Regions from separate parts of the Streptomyces sp. NPDC034084 genome, predicted to be linked through region 1. Evidence: riboswitches for the same ligand, from Rfam matches in the RefSeq annotation. Region 1 holds a riboswitch; the other holds the start of a gene.
The links. Region 1 has a riboswitch for ZMP and ZTP ahead of ACZ51I_RS24380 (serine hydroxymethyltransferase). Riboswitches for the same ligand answer to the same signal wherever they lie in the genome.
Positions count from the first base shown of each region.

Region 2: another riboswitch for ZMP and ZTP. It lies ahead of ACZ51I_RS06125 (bifunctional 5,10-methylenetetrahydrofolate dehydrogenase/5,10-methenyltetrahydrofolate cyclohydrolase); the one in region 1 lies ahead of ACZ51I_RS24380 (serine hydroxymethyltransferase).

Region 1 covers NZ_JBVISK010000006.1:555,691-562,077, reverse strand. The annotation lists gene trpS (tryptophan--tRNA ligase) at 1-780, opposite strand, end outside; gene ACZ51I_RS24380 (serine hydroxymethyltransferase) at 997-2,280, opposite strand; ZMP/ZTP riboswitch at 2,345-2,435, opposite strand; gene rocD (ornithine--oxo-acid transaminase) at 2,544-3,749, shown strand; gene ACZ51I_RS24370 (glutathionylspermidine synthase family protein) at 3,781-4,965, opposite strand; gene ACZ51I_RS24365 (hypothetical protein) at 4,981-5,271, opposite strand; gene ACZ51I_RS24360 (hypothetical protein) at 5,401-6,252, shown strand; gene pdxR (MocR-like pyridoxine biosynthesis transcription factor PdxR) at 6,262-6,387, opposite strand, start outside.
Region 2 covers NZ_JBVISK010000002.1:134,287-140,673, reverse strand. The annotation lists gene ACZ51I_RS06135 (SpoIIE family protein phosphatase) at 1-2,179, shown strand, start outside; gene ACZ51I_RS06130 (PP2C family protein-serine/threonine phosphatase) at 2,306-3,394, opposite strand; ZMP/ZTP riboswitch at 4,184-4,291, shown strand; gene ACZ51I_RS06125 (bifunctional 5,10-methylenetetrahydrofolate dehydrogenase/5,10-methenyltetrahydrofolate cyclohydrolase) at 4,320-5,174, shown strand; gene ACZ51I_RS06120 (hypothetical protein) at 5,321-6,235, shown strand; gene ACZ51I_RS06115 (SWIM zinc finger family protein) at 6,216-6,387, opposite strand, start outside.

The DNA.
Region 1 (6,387 bases):
GACGGACGTGGCGGTGAGCGTGGACATGATCGTCAGCAGGTTGGAGACGCCCGCCTTGTTCACCGGGTCGAAGCGGATCACCGTGTCGGTGTCGGTGACGGCGCTCTTGACCTTCTTCGCGGTGGTCTTCGGCTCGTCCAGGAGGTTGATGAGACCCTTCGGCGTGGACGCCGACTTGCTCATCTTGATCGTCGGGTCCTGGAGGTCGTAGATCTTCGCCGTCTCCTTGAGGATGTACGGCTTGGGGATCGTGAACGTCTCGCCGAAGCGGCCGTTGAAGCGCTCCGCGAGGTCGCGGGTCAGCTCGATGTGCTGGCGCTGGTCCTCGCCCACCGGGACCTCGTTGGCCTGGTAGAGCAGGATGTCCGCGACCTGGAGGATCGGGTACGTGAAGAGGCCGACGGTGGCGCGGTCGGCGCCCTGCTTCGCGGACTTGTCCTTGAACTGGGTCATGCGGGACGCCTCGCCGAAGCCGGTGAGGCAGTTCATGACCCAGCCGAGCTGCGCGTGCTCGGGCACGTGGCTCTGGACGAAGAGGGTGCAGCGCTCCGGGTCGAGACCGGCGGCGAGGAGCTGGGCGGCGGCGAGCCGGGTGTTGGCGCGCAGCTCGGCGGGGTCCTGCGGGACCGTGATCGCGTGCAGGTCGACGACCATGTAGAAGGCGTCGTGGGTCTCCTGGAGGGCGACCCACTGGCGGACGGCGCCGAGGTAGTTGCCGAGGTGGAACGAGCCTGCGGTGGGCTGGATTCCGGAGAGCACACGGGGACTGTCAGAGGCCATGCACATCATTCTCTCAGGTGTGGGAACCGATCCCCGACTGCCGGTGTACCGAGAGCGTGAGGACGGGCCTTCTTCAACGCGTACCGGCCGTTCGGGCGTTTCGAGGAGGGCGCGGCGTTCCGGGCCCGGCCGCTGAGGATCGTCGCCGATGAGACCAGGAACACAGTGCGGTCGGCGGGTCGGCGGCCGGGCGGCGGGACCGCCCGGCGGCCGTGGTCAGACCGGGAGGCCCGGGGCCGGGTGGGTGGCCATCAGGTCGGCGACCTCGGCGCGGATCGCGCGGAGGGTGTCCTCGTCGCCGGTGCCGGCGGCGGTGACAGCGCGGTCGATCCAGTCGGCGACCGTGGCCATGTGGTCCGTGGTGAGGCCGCGGGAGGTGAGGGAAGGGGTGCCGATGCGGATGCCGGAGGGGTCGAAGGGCTTCCGCGGGTCGTAGGGAACGGTGTTGTAGTTCACGACGATCCCCGCCCGGTCGAGGGCCTTCGCGGCGATCTTGCCCGGGACCTGCCTGGGGGTGAGGTCGATCAGGATCAGATGGTTGTCGGTGCCGCCGGAGACCAGGTCGAAGCCGCGGGCGAGGAGCGCCTCGGCGAGGGCCTTGGCGTTGGCGACGACGGCGTGGGCGTAGTCGCGGAAGGAGGGCTGGGAGGCCTCGCGGAGGGCGACGGCGATGGCGGCGGTGGTCTGGTTGTGGGGGCCGCCCTGGAGGCCGGGGAAGACGGCCTTGTCGAGGGCCTTGGCGTGCTCCTCGGTGGACATCAGCATGGCGCCGCGCGGGCCGCGGAGGGTCTTGTGGGTGGTCGTGGAGATCACGTCGACGTGGCCGACCGGGGACGGGTGGGCGCCGCCCGCGATGAGGCCGGCGATGTGGGCGACGTCGGCGACGAGGACGGCGCCGGACTCGCGGGCGATCTCGCCGAAGGCGGCGAAGTCGATGGTGCGGGGCAGCGCGGTGCCGCCGCAGAAGATGACCTTCGGGCGCTCCTTGAGGGCGAGGTCGCGGACCTGGTCGAAGTCGATGAGGCCCCCGCCGTCGGAGACCGCGGCCTGGCGGACGCCGTACTGGACGCCCCGGAACCAGCTGCCGGTGGCGGAGACGCCCCAGCCGTGGGTGAGGTGGCCGCCCATGGGCAGGGCCATGCCCATGACGGTGTCGCCGGGCTGCGCGAAGGCGAGGTAGACGGCGAGGTTGGCCGGCGAGCCGGAGTAGGGCTGGACGTTGGCGTGGTCGACGCCGAAGAGGCCCTTGGCGCGTTCGATCGCGAGGGTCTCGACCTGGTCGATGTTCTGCTGGCCCTCGTAGTAGCGGCGACCGGGGTAGCCCTCGCTGTACTTGTTCTGGAGGACGGTGCCGGAGGCTTCGAGCACGGCGGCGGAGACGTAGTTCTCGCTGGGGATGAGGCGCAGGGTCTCGGCCTGCAGCCGTTCCTCGGCGCCGACGAGTGCGGCGAGTTCGGGGTCGGCGGCGGCGAGCGCGGGATGCTGCTGCGGGGTGGTCATGCCGGTGTCCTCCGGGCGTTCGGCGGAACGGTCCCGGGGCTGAGGTGCGCACGGGACCAGGGGCCCGTGATGCCCAGGCGAGCGGCACCTCGTGTGGTGGTACGCGCGCGGCTCCCCCGGGGTCGCTTCCCCGTACGCCAGTCGCCGTGCGTGGCTCCAGGGTAGCTGGCGCGCCGTCGCCGAGGTTTCCCCGTCCGGCATCCGAGCGACGATAAGAAGGGGGCCACACGTACCCCCCGAGCCGCAGGACGAACGGAGATCCCGTGCCGAGGACAGAAGACGCCATCGCTTCCGCGGACGCGCACAGCGCTCACAACTACCACCCCCTTCCGGTCGTCGTCGCCTCGGCGGACGGAGCCTGGATGACCGATGTCGAGGGGCGCCGCTATCTCGACATGCTCGCCGGGTACTCGGCGCTCAACTTCGGGCACGGCAACCGGCGTCTGATCGACGCCGCCAAGGCGCAGTTGGAGCGGGTGACGCTGACCTCGCGCGCCTTCCACCACGACCGGTTCGCCGAGTTCTGCGCGCAGCTCGCGGAGCTGTGCGGGAAGGAGGCGGTGCTGCCGATGAACACGGGGGCGGAGGCGGTCGAGACGGCCGTGAAAACCGCCCGGAAGTGGGGGTACGAGGTGAAGGGCGTGCCGGACGGGCACGCGAAGATCGTGGTCGCGGCGAACAACTTCCACGGCCGGACGACGACGATCGTGAGCTTCTCCACGGACCACGAGGCGCGGGACCACTACGGGCCGTACACACCGGGGTTCGAGATCGTGCCGTACGGGGACCTGACGGCGATGGAGGCGGCGGTCACCGAGAACACGGTGGCCGTGCTGCTCGAACCGATCCAGGGGGAGGCGGGGGTCCTGGTCCCGCCGGCCGGTTATCTGGCGGGGGTGCGGGAGCTGACGCGCCGACGGAACGTGCTGTTCATGGCGGACGAGATCCAGTCGGGTCTGGGCCGGACGGGGCGGACGTTCGCGTGCGAGCACGAGGGTGTGGTGCCCGACGTGTACATCCTGGGGAAGGCGCTGGGCGGCGGGGTGGTGCCGGTGTCGGCGGTGGTGGCCGACCGTGAGGTGCTCGGGGTGTTCCGGCCGGGTGAGCACGGGTCGACGTTCGGCGGGAACCCGCTGGCCTGCGCGGTGGCCCTTGAGGTGATCGCGATGCTGCGGACGGGTGAGTTCCAGGAGCGGGCGGCGGAGTTGGGCGAGCACCTCCACGCCGAGCTGGGGCTGCTCGTGGGCGGCGGCGCGGTGGAGGCGGTGCGCGGGCGCGGGCTGTGGGCCGGGGTGGACATCGTGCCGTCCAAGGGCACGGGCCGGGAGATCTCGGAGAAGCTGATGGAGCGTGGGGTCCTGGTGAAGGACACGCACGGTTCCACGATCCGGATCGCCCCGCCGCTGGTCATCTCGAAGGAGGATCTGGACTGGGGTCTGGAGCAGTTGAGGGGCGTTCTGTCGGAGTGAGCGGAAGCGCCCAGGACACCCGGGACACCTCCTAGAGGATGACGTGCGGGAGGAAGCGGGCGTACTCGTCGGTGACGAGGCCCGCCGACTCCCGGATGCCCAGCCCCGCCGCCTCGTCCTCGACGACCCACGCGCCGAGCACCACCCGGTTGCCGTCGAAGTCGGGCAGCGGGGCCAGCTCCTGGTAGCAGCAGGGCTCCCCGTCCCGTACGAAGGGCTCCGTACCGGCCTCGTGCAGGGTGACGCCCGCGCCCTCGCGGCCGAGCAGCGGCTTGGCGACCCACCCCGTGGTCGAGGCGAGTTCGCGCGGCCCGTCGAGGTGGGCGGGCAGGAGGTTCGGGTGGCCCGGGTTCAGCTCCCACAGGATCGCGAGGAGCGCCTTGTTGGAGAGGAGCATCTTCCAGGCAGGTTCGATCCAGCAGGTCGTGCCGGTGCCGCCGCCGTTGTCGAGGGTGTCCAGGACGTACCGGCCGAAGCGGTCGGTGGTCAGCCACTCCCACGGGTAGAGCTTGAAGCAGCTGCGGATGAAGCGGAGCCGGTCGTCCACGAAGCGGCGCGAGAGCCGGTCCCAGCCGATCCGCTCGACGGAGAGCGCCTCGGTGTCGAGCCCGGCCTGCTGGGCGGTCTCGCGGAGGTACGCGACCGTCATCAGGTCCTCTCCGAGTTCGTCGCCGTCCGAGTGGGCGAAGTGGACGGGGCCGGGCGGCAGGAGGGGGGCCTGGCGCTTCCAGGCGGCGACGAGCCGCTCGTGGAGCGAGTTCCACTGGTCGGCGCCGGGGAACCGTTCCTCCATCCAGAACCACTGCGGGCTCGCGGCCTCCACGAGCGAGGTCGGGGTGTCGGCGTTGTACTCCAGCATCTTGGCCGGGCCCTCGCCGTCGTAGCGCAGGTCGAAGCGGCCGTACAGGGAGGGGAGTTCGGCGCGGCGCCGCCAGGACTCGGCGACGAGCCCCGCCAGCTTCGGATCGGTGATCCCGAGCTCGGCGAACCGGTCGTGCTCGACGATGTGCGCGGCGGCCGCCAGGCACATCGCGTGCAGCTCCTCGACGACCTCCTCCAGGGCCTCGACCTCGGGCAGCGAGAAGGAGTAGTACGCGCTCTCGTCCCAGTACGGGCGCAGCGAACCGTCCGGGTGGCGGGTCAGCGGATAGACCAGTCCCTGTTCCTCGACCGTCTGCTGCCAGCCGGGCCGGGGCTCGATGGTGTGGCGTTCCACGGTGCCGTGCCCGCCTCAGCCGCCGCCGCTGCCGGAGCAGCCGAAGCCGCCGGTGTCGACGGCGGTCTTGTCGAAGCTGCCGCCGCTGACGCGCTTGTCGCGGACGGAACCGCCGTAGTAGTACGAGCCGCGGTGGGTGGAGCCGTTGTCGTCGTCGCCACCGCTCCGGCACTCGTAGCTGGGCAGCTCCTCCCGGGTCAGCGGGTCCACGCACCGCCTGTCCGGCTCCGAACCGCACGCGGTGATCGTCGCCGCGAGCACACCCATCCCGCCGAGCACCACCGTGCTCGACCTCAGCCTGCGCATGTCCGTCGCCTCCCCTTCACCGCGTTTCCGGCGCCCACCCGTGCCCGCCCGCGCGACCGCGCCGCGACCGCACAGTGTAGGCCGGTGGTTTCCGGCCTCACGCCCTAGAGTCGTTTCGTGCTTCTCGGGATGATCTGTGCGCTCGCCTCCTCCGTGTGCTTCGGCGCGGCCTCGGTCCTCCAGGCGATGGCCGCCCGCGCCACGCGGCCGGGGACGGGCGGTGGCGTCGATGTCGCGCTGATGTGGCGGGCCCTGCGGCAGTGGCGGTATCTCGCCGGTCTCGGGATGGACGGTCTGGGCTTCGCGCTGCAGATCGTGGCCCTGCGGACGCTGCCCATCTACATGGTGGGCGCGGCGCTCGCCGCGAGCCTGGCGGTCACGGCGGTCATCGCCTCGCGGGTGCTGCGGGTGCGGCTGAGCCGGGTGGAGTGGGCGGCCGTCGCCGTGGTCTGCGCGGGGCTCGCGATGCTGGCGCTGGCCTCCGGCGAGGAGGGTCACCGGGACGGTTCGGAGGCGCTGCGCTGGGCGCTGCTCGGGATCTCGTTCGGAGTCCTGCTGCTCGGCGTCGCGGCGGGCCGGCTGCCGGAGCGGCCCCGGGCGCTGCTCCTCGGCCTCGGGGCCGGTTTCGGCTTCGGGGTGGTGGAGGTGGCGGTCCGGCTGATCGACGGCGTCGACTTCGCCGATCCCGCCTGGTACGCGCTCCTCGTCGGCGGCGGGGCCGCGTTCCTGCTGCTGACCTCGGCGCTCCAGCGCGGCTCGGTGACCACGGCGACGGCGGGCACGGTCCTCGGCGAGACGATCGGCCCCGCGATCGTCGGTGTGGCCTGGCTCGGGGACCGTACGCGGGACGGGCTGGGCTGGCTGGCGATCGCGGGCTTCGCGGTGGCGGTGGCGGGCTCCCTGACGTTGGCCCGCTTCGGCGAGGCACCGGCTCCGGACCCGGACCCGGACCCGGCACCGGACCCGGTCGTCAGGCCGTGACCGCGGCCCTCACGGCAGCACCCCGCACAGCGCCTGGAGGGCGCCCTGCCAGCCGCTGTCGGGGGGCGTGGCGTAGCCGACGACGAGGCCGTCGAGGGTGGACGGCACCGTGGGGCGGCGGAACTGGTTGACGCC
Region 2 (6,387 bases), on a different contig from region 1:
GCGGCGACCGGACCAGCAGCCGCTGTTCGGTGAAGCACGCAGTGCCGTCGTGGACGTGCGCCACCGCAGCGGACACACCGTACGCGTGGCAGTGACTCTGCGTCCCCTGACCACCGCCCCCGACGGGGATCCAACCGGCCGGGCCCCCACCGCCGTCCTCATGGCGGCCGAGCTGGAGGAGCTTCGCTGGTGGGAGACCCGCCAGGCGATGCTGCAGGGGCTCGTGACCCAGTCGCCCGTGACACTGACCATCTACGGCCCCGGCGCGCGCCTCCTGTGGGCCAACGCATCCAGCATCCGAGAGCTCGGCGGCGACCTCACGGCATCGCTGGGACGCTCCATGACCGAACTCTTCCCCGGCGATGTCCTCACCACCGAGCATCTGGCGCCGCCCGAGGACTTCGTCCAACAGATCCTCGAGAGCGGTGAGCCGGTCATCGACGTGCATTTCCGAGGGCGCGCCCCGGCCGACCCGCGGCGTGAGCGCGTCTGGTCCTCCTCCTATTTCCGCCTGCTGGACGGCAGGGGAGAGCCGGTGGGCGTGTGCGAACAGTCCATTGACGTCACCGACCACTACCGTGCGCAGCAGCGCCTCGCGCTCCTCGCGGAGGCCGGTGCACGGATCGGGGCGACGCTCGACCCGTCCGGAACGGCAGCCGAGCTCGCCAAGATCGCCGTGCCGCAGTACGCCGACACCGTGCTGGTCGACGTGGCGGCAGAAGTGCTCGAGGGAGAGGAACCGAAGCCCGTCACGACATGGGACCTGGTACGCGTGGCCGATTCCGGCGGAGAACCCTCCCGGTTGGGCGAGCGGGTCGCGTACGCCGCCGGATCGCCGCAGGTCGAGAGCCTGGCAGGGGGCCGCGCGACCGCGGACGCCGTGGTCGCGCCGACACGACTGTGCGTCCCGCTGATCGTGCGGGGGACGCCGTTGGGCCTTGTCACCTTCGTGCGGGGCGACGACTCGGAACCCTTCGACGACGGCGATCGGGAGGTGGCAGAGGAGCTGGCGTCGCGGACTGCTGTGTGCATCGACAACGCCCGGCGGTACCGACGAGAGCGCACCGCCGCGTTCATGCTCCAGCGCAGTCTGCTGCCACGATCGCTGCCCGAGCTGAGCGCGGTCGAGGCGGCGAGCCGCTACCTGCCCGCCGACAGCCACCTCGGTGCCGGCGGCGACTGGTTCGATGTCATTCCGCTGTCCGGCGCACGTGTCGGACTCGTCGTGGGGGACGTTGTCGGCCACGGGCTGGGAGCCGCTGCCACGATGGGGCGCCTGCGCGCGATGGTGCGCACCCTGGCCGAGCTGGACCTCGCGCCCGACGAACTCCTGGCCCGGCTGAACGATCAAGTCGGCAAGGACGCGTCGGACCAGCACGTGAAGGGCTCGGACGACAGTGGCGCCGTCGGGGCGACGTGCGTCTACGGGATCTACGATCCGGCTTCCGAAACGAGCACCTGGGCGGCGGCGGGACACCTGCCGCCGGCTGTGGTGCAGCCGCACGGCCCCGTCGGCTTCCTTCCTCTGCCACCGGGGCCTCCCCTGGGCGTGGGACGGCTTCCGTACGAGCACGCGGAAGTGGCACTCGCCGCAGGAAGCCTCGTCGTCCTGTTCACCGACGGCCTCGCGGAGGCCCGGGGGCAAGGCGTCGACGTGGGGTTGGGCCGCTTGGCGGCTGTACTCGGGGAGCAGCGAGGATCGTCGTGCGACCTGTTGTGCGCCCAGATCGTCGCGGAGCTGGTGTCGGATCGTGTGCGGGACGACGCGACGCTCCTTGTCGTGCGCACCCGTGCGCTGGACGCACGCCAGGTGGCGGCCTGGGAGTTGCCTTCGGACCCCGCGCTCGTCGCTCGCGCACGTTCGGTGGCTGCGGAACAGCTTGGACGGTGGGGACTGGACGATCTGGCCTTCACCACGGAACTGGTGGTCAGTGAACTGGTCACCAACGCGATCCGTCACGCCTCCGGCCCGATCGGTCTGCGCTTGATCCGGGACCGTTCTCTCATTTGTGAGGTCTCCGACTCGCAGCACACCTCACCGCATGCCCGTTACGCCGGCAACGACGAGGAGGGCGGGCGGGGACTGTTCATGGTCGCCCAGCTCACCGAGCACTGGGGTACGCGTTACCTGCCGACAGGCAAGACGATCTGGGCGGAACAGGCCCTGCCCGTGCCTTGATGTCCCCGCCCGCCCGCCGGTGGAGGAGTTCGAGGCATTCCAGGCCGTCGCCCCGGAAGGCGGCGAAGGCCCAGCCGGTGAGGGTCTCCAGGGTTCGTGGGGCGACACCTCGCCCACTGGCATGGGTCACGGCGTGTGCAGGCGTACGGCCAAGGCGGCGATGTCGTCGTCGAGACTGCCCCTGCTGTGACGGAGGAGTTCGTGGTGCAGAGCCGTGAGCAGATCACGGGGAGGCGTGGCGGGCTGTCGGCGCATCCATGCTGTCAACGGGAAGAACTCACCGTCCCGGGCACGGGTTTCGGCGATCCCGTCCGTGTAGAGGAGGAGAAGCTCGCCGGGAGCGAAGTCGAAGGAGTCCGCACGGTATTGGTCACCGATCAATTCCGCGAGGCTGAGCAGGGGCGATGGGACGGTCGGCTCGAGGGTGCGCACGTTCTTGGAGGTGTGGATCAAGGGCGGTGGGTGTCCGCAGTTGACGATGGTGATGTGGCTGCCTTGATGCGGGATCTCGACGAGCAGCGCTGTGGCGAAGCGTTCCATCGGTGCCTCGGGTGGATGGGCGGCGTTGTGCCGGGCACAGCTGGCGTCGAGCCTGCGGGCGACGTCGGCCAAGGAGGCCTCGCCGTGAGCCGCCTCCCGAAATGCGTTGACGATCGCCGCGGCCGCCCCTACTGCCGGCAGGCCCTTGCCCCGCACGTCTCCGATGAGCAGCCGTACGCCGTACGCGGTGTCGACGACCTCGTAGAAGTCCCCGCCGATGCGGGCTTCCGCGGCGGCCGCGAGGTACAGCGACTCGATCTCGACGTTCCGGAAACGGTGCGGCAGGGGCCGCAGCACCACCTGCTGGGCCGCGTCGGCGACGAGCCGTACCTGAATGAGCGTGCGCTCCCTTTGAAGCCGGACATGGCTTCCGTATGCGGCGGCCACGGTCACCGCGACGATCCCCCCACACGTCCACCACGTCCCGAGACCGGGGAAGACCAGGCTGAGGCCGATCATCAGAATGAGGCAGACGGTCCCGAGGAGGACGGTCGGGAGGACCGGCCACATGGCGGCGGCCAGAGCCGGCGCCGCGGGCAGGAGGCGGCTGAAGGCCATTTCCGGCGGAGTGGCGTAGGCCAGGCCGGCGATGACGACGGTCAGAATCACCGGCGACAGCCGCACGAGCCTGCCGTAGCCGTAGCTCCGACGGAGCGGCCGTCCGGACTCGATCATGAATCCCAGACTATCCGCGAGGGGCCCGCTCAGCGACGTGACGAGTGTGCTCCGCGTGGGACAGAGCACGCCTGCCCGCTCACGAGGGCGCGACCCCAGTCGTGCGGCTCGCCGGCGGGACCCCCTTCTTGCCGGCTCCGGCGGCGTGCTGGTGGACGCGGACGTATGCCTGCTCAGGCCGTCTGGGCGCTCACCCGGCCGCGGAAAGGCCTGGCCGAGCGCCGACAGCCTGCCGCCCCGGGTCAGGGGGGGCGGCCCGAGCAGGGCGAGTGGACTCGGCCGCCCGCGCCACCCCTGGTCGAAGCCGAGGTTGTGCGGGTGTGCGAGCCGTTCGCCGCCGGTGATGTCGACCGCGCCGAGCACCCGACCGGTGTGCGGGTCGTGCACGGGTCCGCGGCACAGGTCCAGGCCCGCACGGGATGCCGGAAGTGCTCCGCGGCGACCTGCACCGGGCGGACGAGGGCGAGGGCGGTGCCCGGCGCGTTCGTGCCGGCCGCCGCCTCCGGCCAGCGAGCCCCCGCCACGAAGGTCACCCCCGCGGGCCTTGCGCGGGGCGCCCGGATGCCCCGCGACCCGCGGCATCCGCCCCGAGGCGCCGCAGACCGCGAGGAGATGCTCCCGTCCGTCGCGTACGCGCCTGGGCGTACCTCCTCGCCCGTGCCCGTGTTCGTGCGCGGGTAGGCGGGCGGGTGTGGTGCGGGCCGTGGGCCCGGAGGCCGCCGACAACTTCCCCATACCCGCGCATATGCCCCTGTCCGGGACCGGAGCGCGACCCCTCCCGTAGAGTGGGGCCCGGGCCGTGACTGGCGCTTGAGGTGGATCACCACCGGGGAGCGGCCCGGCGGAGCGTGCCCTGGTGGCACGGCCGTGCCGATGCCGTGCGCCTGGGCGAACCACCGGTCAGAGACGACGCCCAGGAGTTGCCATGTCCACCAGCACCGCCACCCTCATGGACGGTACGGCCCTCGCCCGCCGCACCGTCGAGGAGACCGCCGCGCGAGCCTCCGAGATCACGCGCCGCACCGGCGTCACGCCGTGCCTCGCGACCGTCCTGGTCGGCGCGGACCCGGCCTCCGTCACGTACGTGAAGATGAAGCAGAACCGCTGTGCGAAGGCCGGGATCCGCTCCAAGCACGTCGAGCTGCCCGCCGCCACGACGACCCAGGAGCTCGTCGCCGCCATCACGGCCCTCTCCGAGGACCCCGAGGTCCACGGCATCCTGCTCCAGCACCCCGTCGGCCCGCACATCGACGAGCGCGCCGCCTTCGAGGCCATCGCCCCCGAGAAGGACGTCGACGGCGTCACCATGGCGTCGTTCGCCGCCATGGGCTTCGGCCTGCCCGGCTTCGTCTCCTGTACGCCCGGTGGCATCATGCGCCTCCTCGACGCGTACGACGTCGAACTCAGCGGCAAGCGCGCGGTCGTCGTCGGCCGCAGCGCCATCCTGGGCAAGCCGGCAGGTCTGCTCCTCCTCGGCCGCGACGCCACCGTCACCTACTGCCACTCCCGCACCCAGGACCTCTCCTCGGTCGTCCGCGAGGCCGACGTCCTCGTCGCCGCCGTCGGCAAGCCGAACTTCATCAAGGGTGAGGACATCAAGCCGGGCGCCGTCGTCATCGACGCCGGCTACAACCCAGGGAACATCGGTGACGTCGACTTCGCCTCGGCCGCCGAGCGCGCCTCCCTCATCACCCCGGTCCCCGGCGGTGTCGGCCCCATGACCATCGCCGTGCTCCTCGCCCAGACGGTCGAGGGCGCGGAGCGCCAGCTCGGCCTGTAGGCGGCTGTGATCAGGCGGCGGCGGTGACGGGGGAGCGGCGGTGGCGACGGGGCGTGCGGTCGGCGATCGTCACGATTCTGTACGGGTCGGGTCCCGCAGCCGGTGAACGCCGGACGCGCCGCCGCGGACCGGAGAACCTGGTCCCTGTGTCCCATCCGCCGACCCCCACCACCACACCTCGCTCGGCCGACCCCGGCGTGGTCGAGCCCCTCGCGAACGACCCCCTCGGGGGCGAGCGCCGCGCGGCCGGCGGCACGTCCGCCTGGTCGGCCCCGTCCGTACGGTGTGGCGCGTCCCGGTCGGGGCCGGCGGCGCGGCGTGCCCGGTGGTTCGGCGTACCGCTCGTGCCGCTGCTCACGGCCACCCTCGTGGCCGGCGCCTTCCTGACCACCCGGGGCGGCGCGGAAGGCGCCGGACTCGCCGACGGCCGACCGGGCGGGGACCCGGCCGGCGCGCCGTCCCCCGTCGTCACCCTCGCGACGGGACCGGCGGCTCCCACCCCGACGGACGGGCCGGGGGCGGCCGGGACGCCGAGCGTCAGAAGGCCCACGGGCAGCTCCACCACGAGTGGCAGACCGACCGGTGCGGCGCCCGAAGACCGCCCTGGGCGGCCGCTGGGCAGCACGTCAGCGGCGCCGTCCCGGACCGCGAGCGACGACCCCGCGAACAGCCCCCGCCCCGCCGGCGACGACCGCTCCCCGAGCGGCCCCGTCCCTGAGCGGCCTGTCTCGTACGAGGCGCTGCGTACCGGCGACTGCTTCGACGTCGACCGCGACACGCCCGGGACGGCCCTCCGGCGGCGCTGCGACACACCGCACTACGCCGAGGTCGTCGTCCAGCCCCGCCTGGTCGGCGCTTTCGCCACCGACGCGGCGGTACGGGAGGCCGCCACCGTGCTCTGCCGCGAACCGCTCCGCCGCAAAGCCGCCCGGCAGCCGCTCGGCACGCGCTGGACGACCTTCGTCCAGTACCCGTACCGGACGAGTCACCTCCTCGGAGCGGATATCGTCACCTGCAGCCTGGCCGCCACCGGCGGCACGCTCAGTCACCCGCTCCGGTAGTGCCGACGGCGAACGCCGCCGCCAGGGCCGCCGCCGGATCATGGTCCGGCGGGCCCGCCGGGGCCCAGCGTGCCCCCGCCTTCAGGTACGGCCACCAGCGCCCGTCCTCGCCGAGCCGCAGCTGCGCGTCCGCGCCCACCACCGTCCACCGC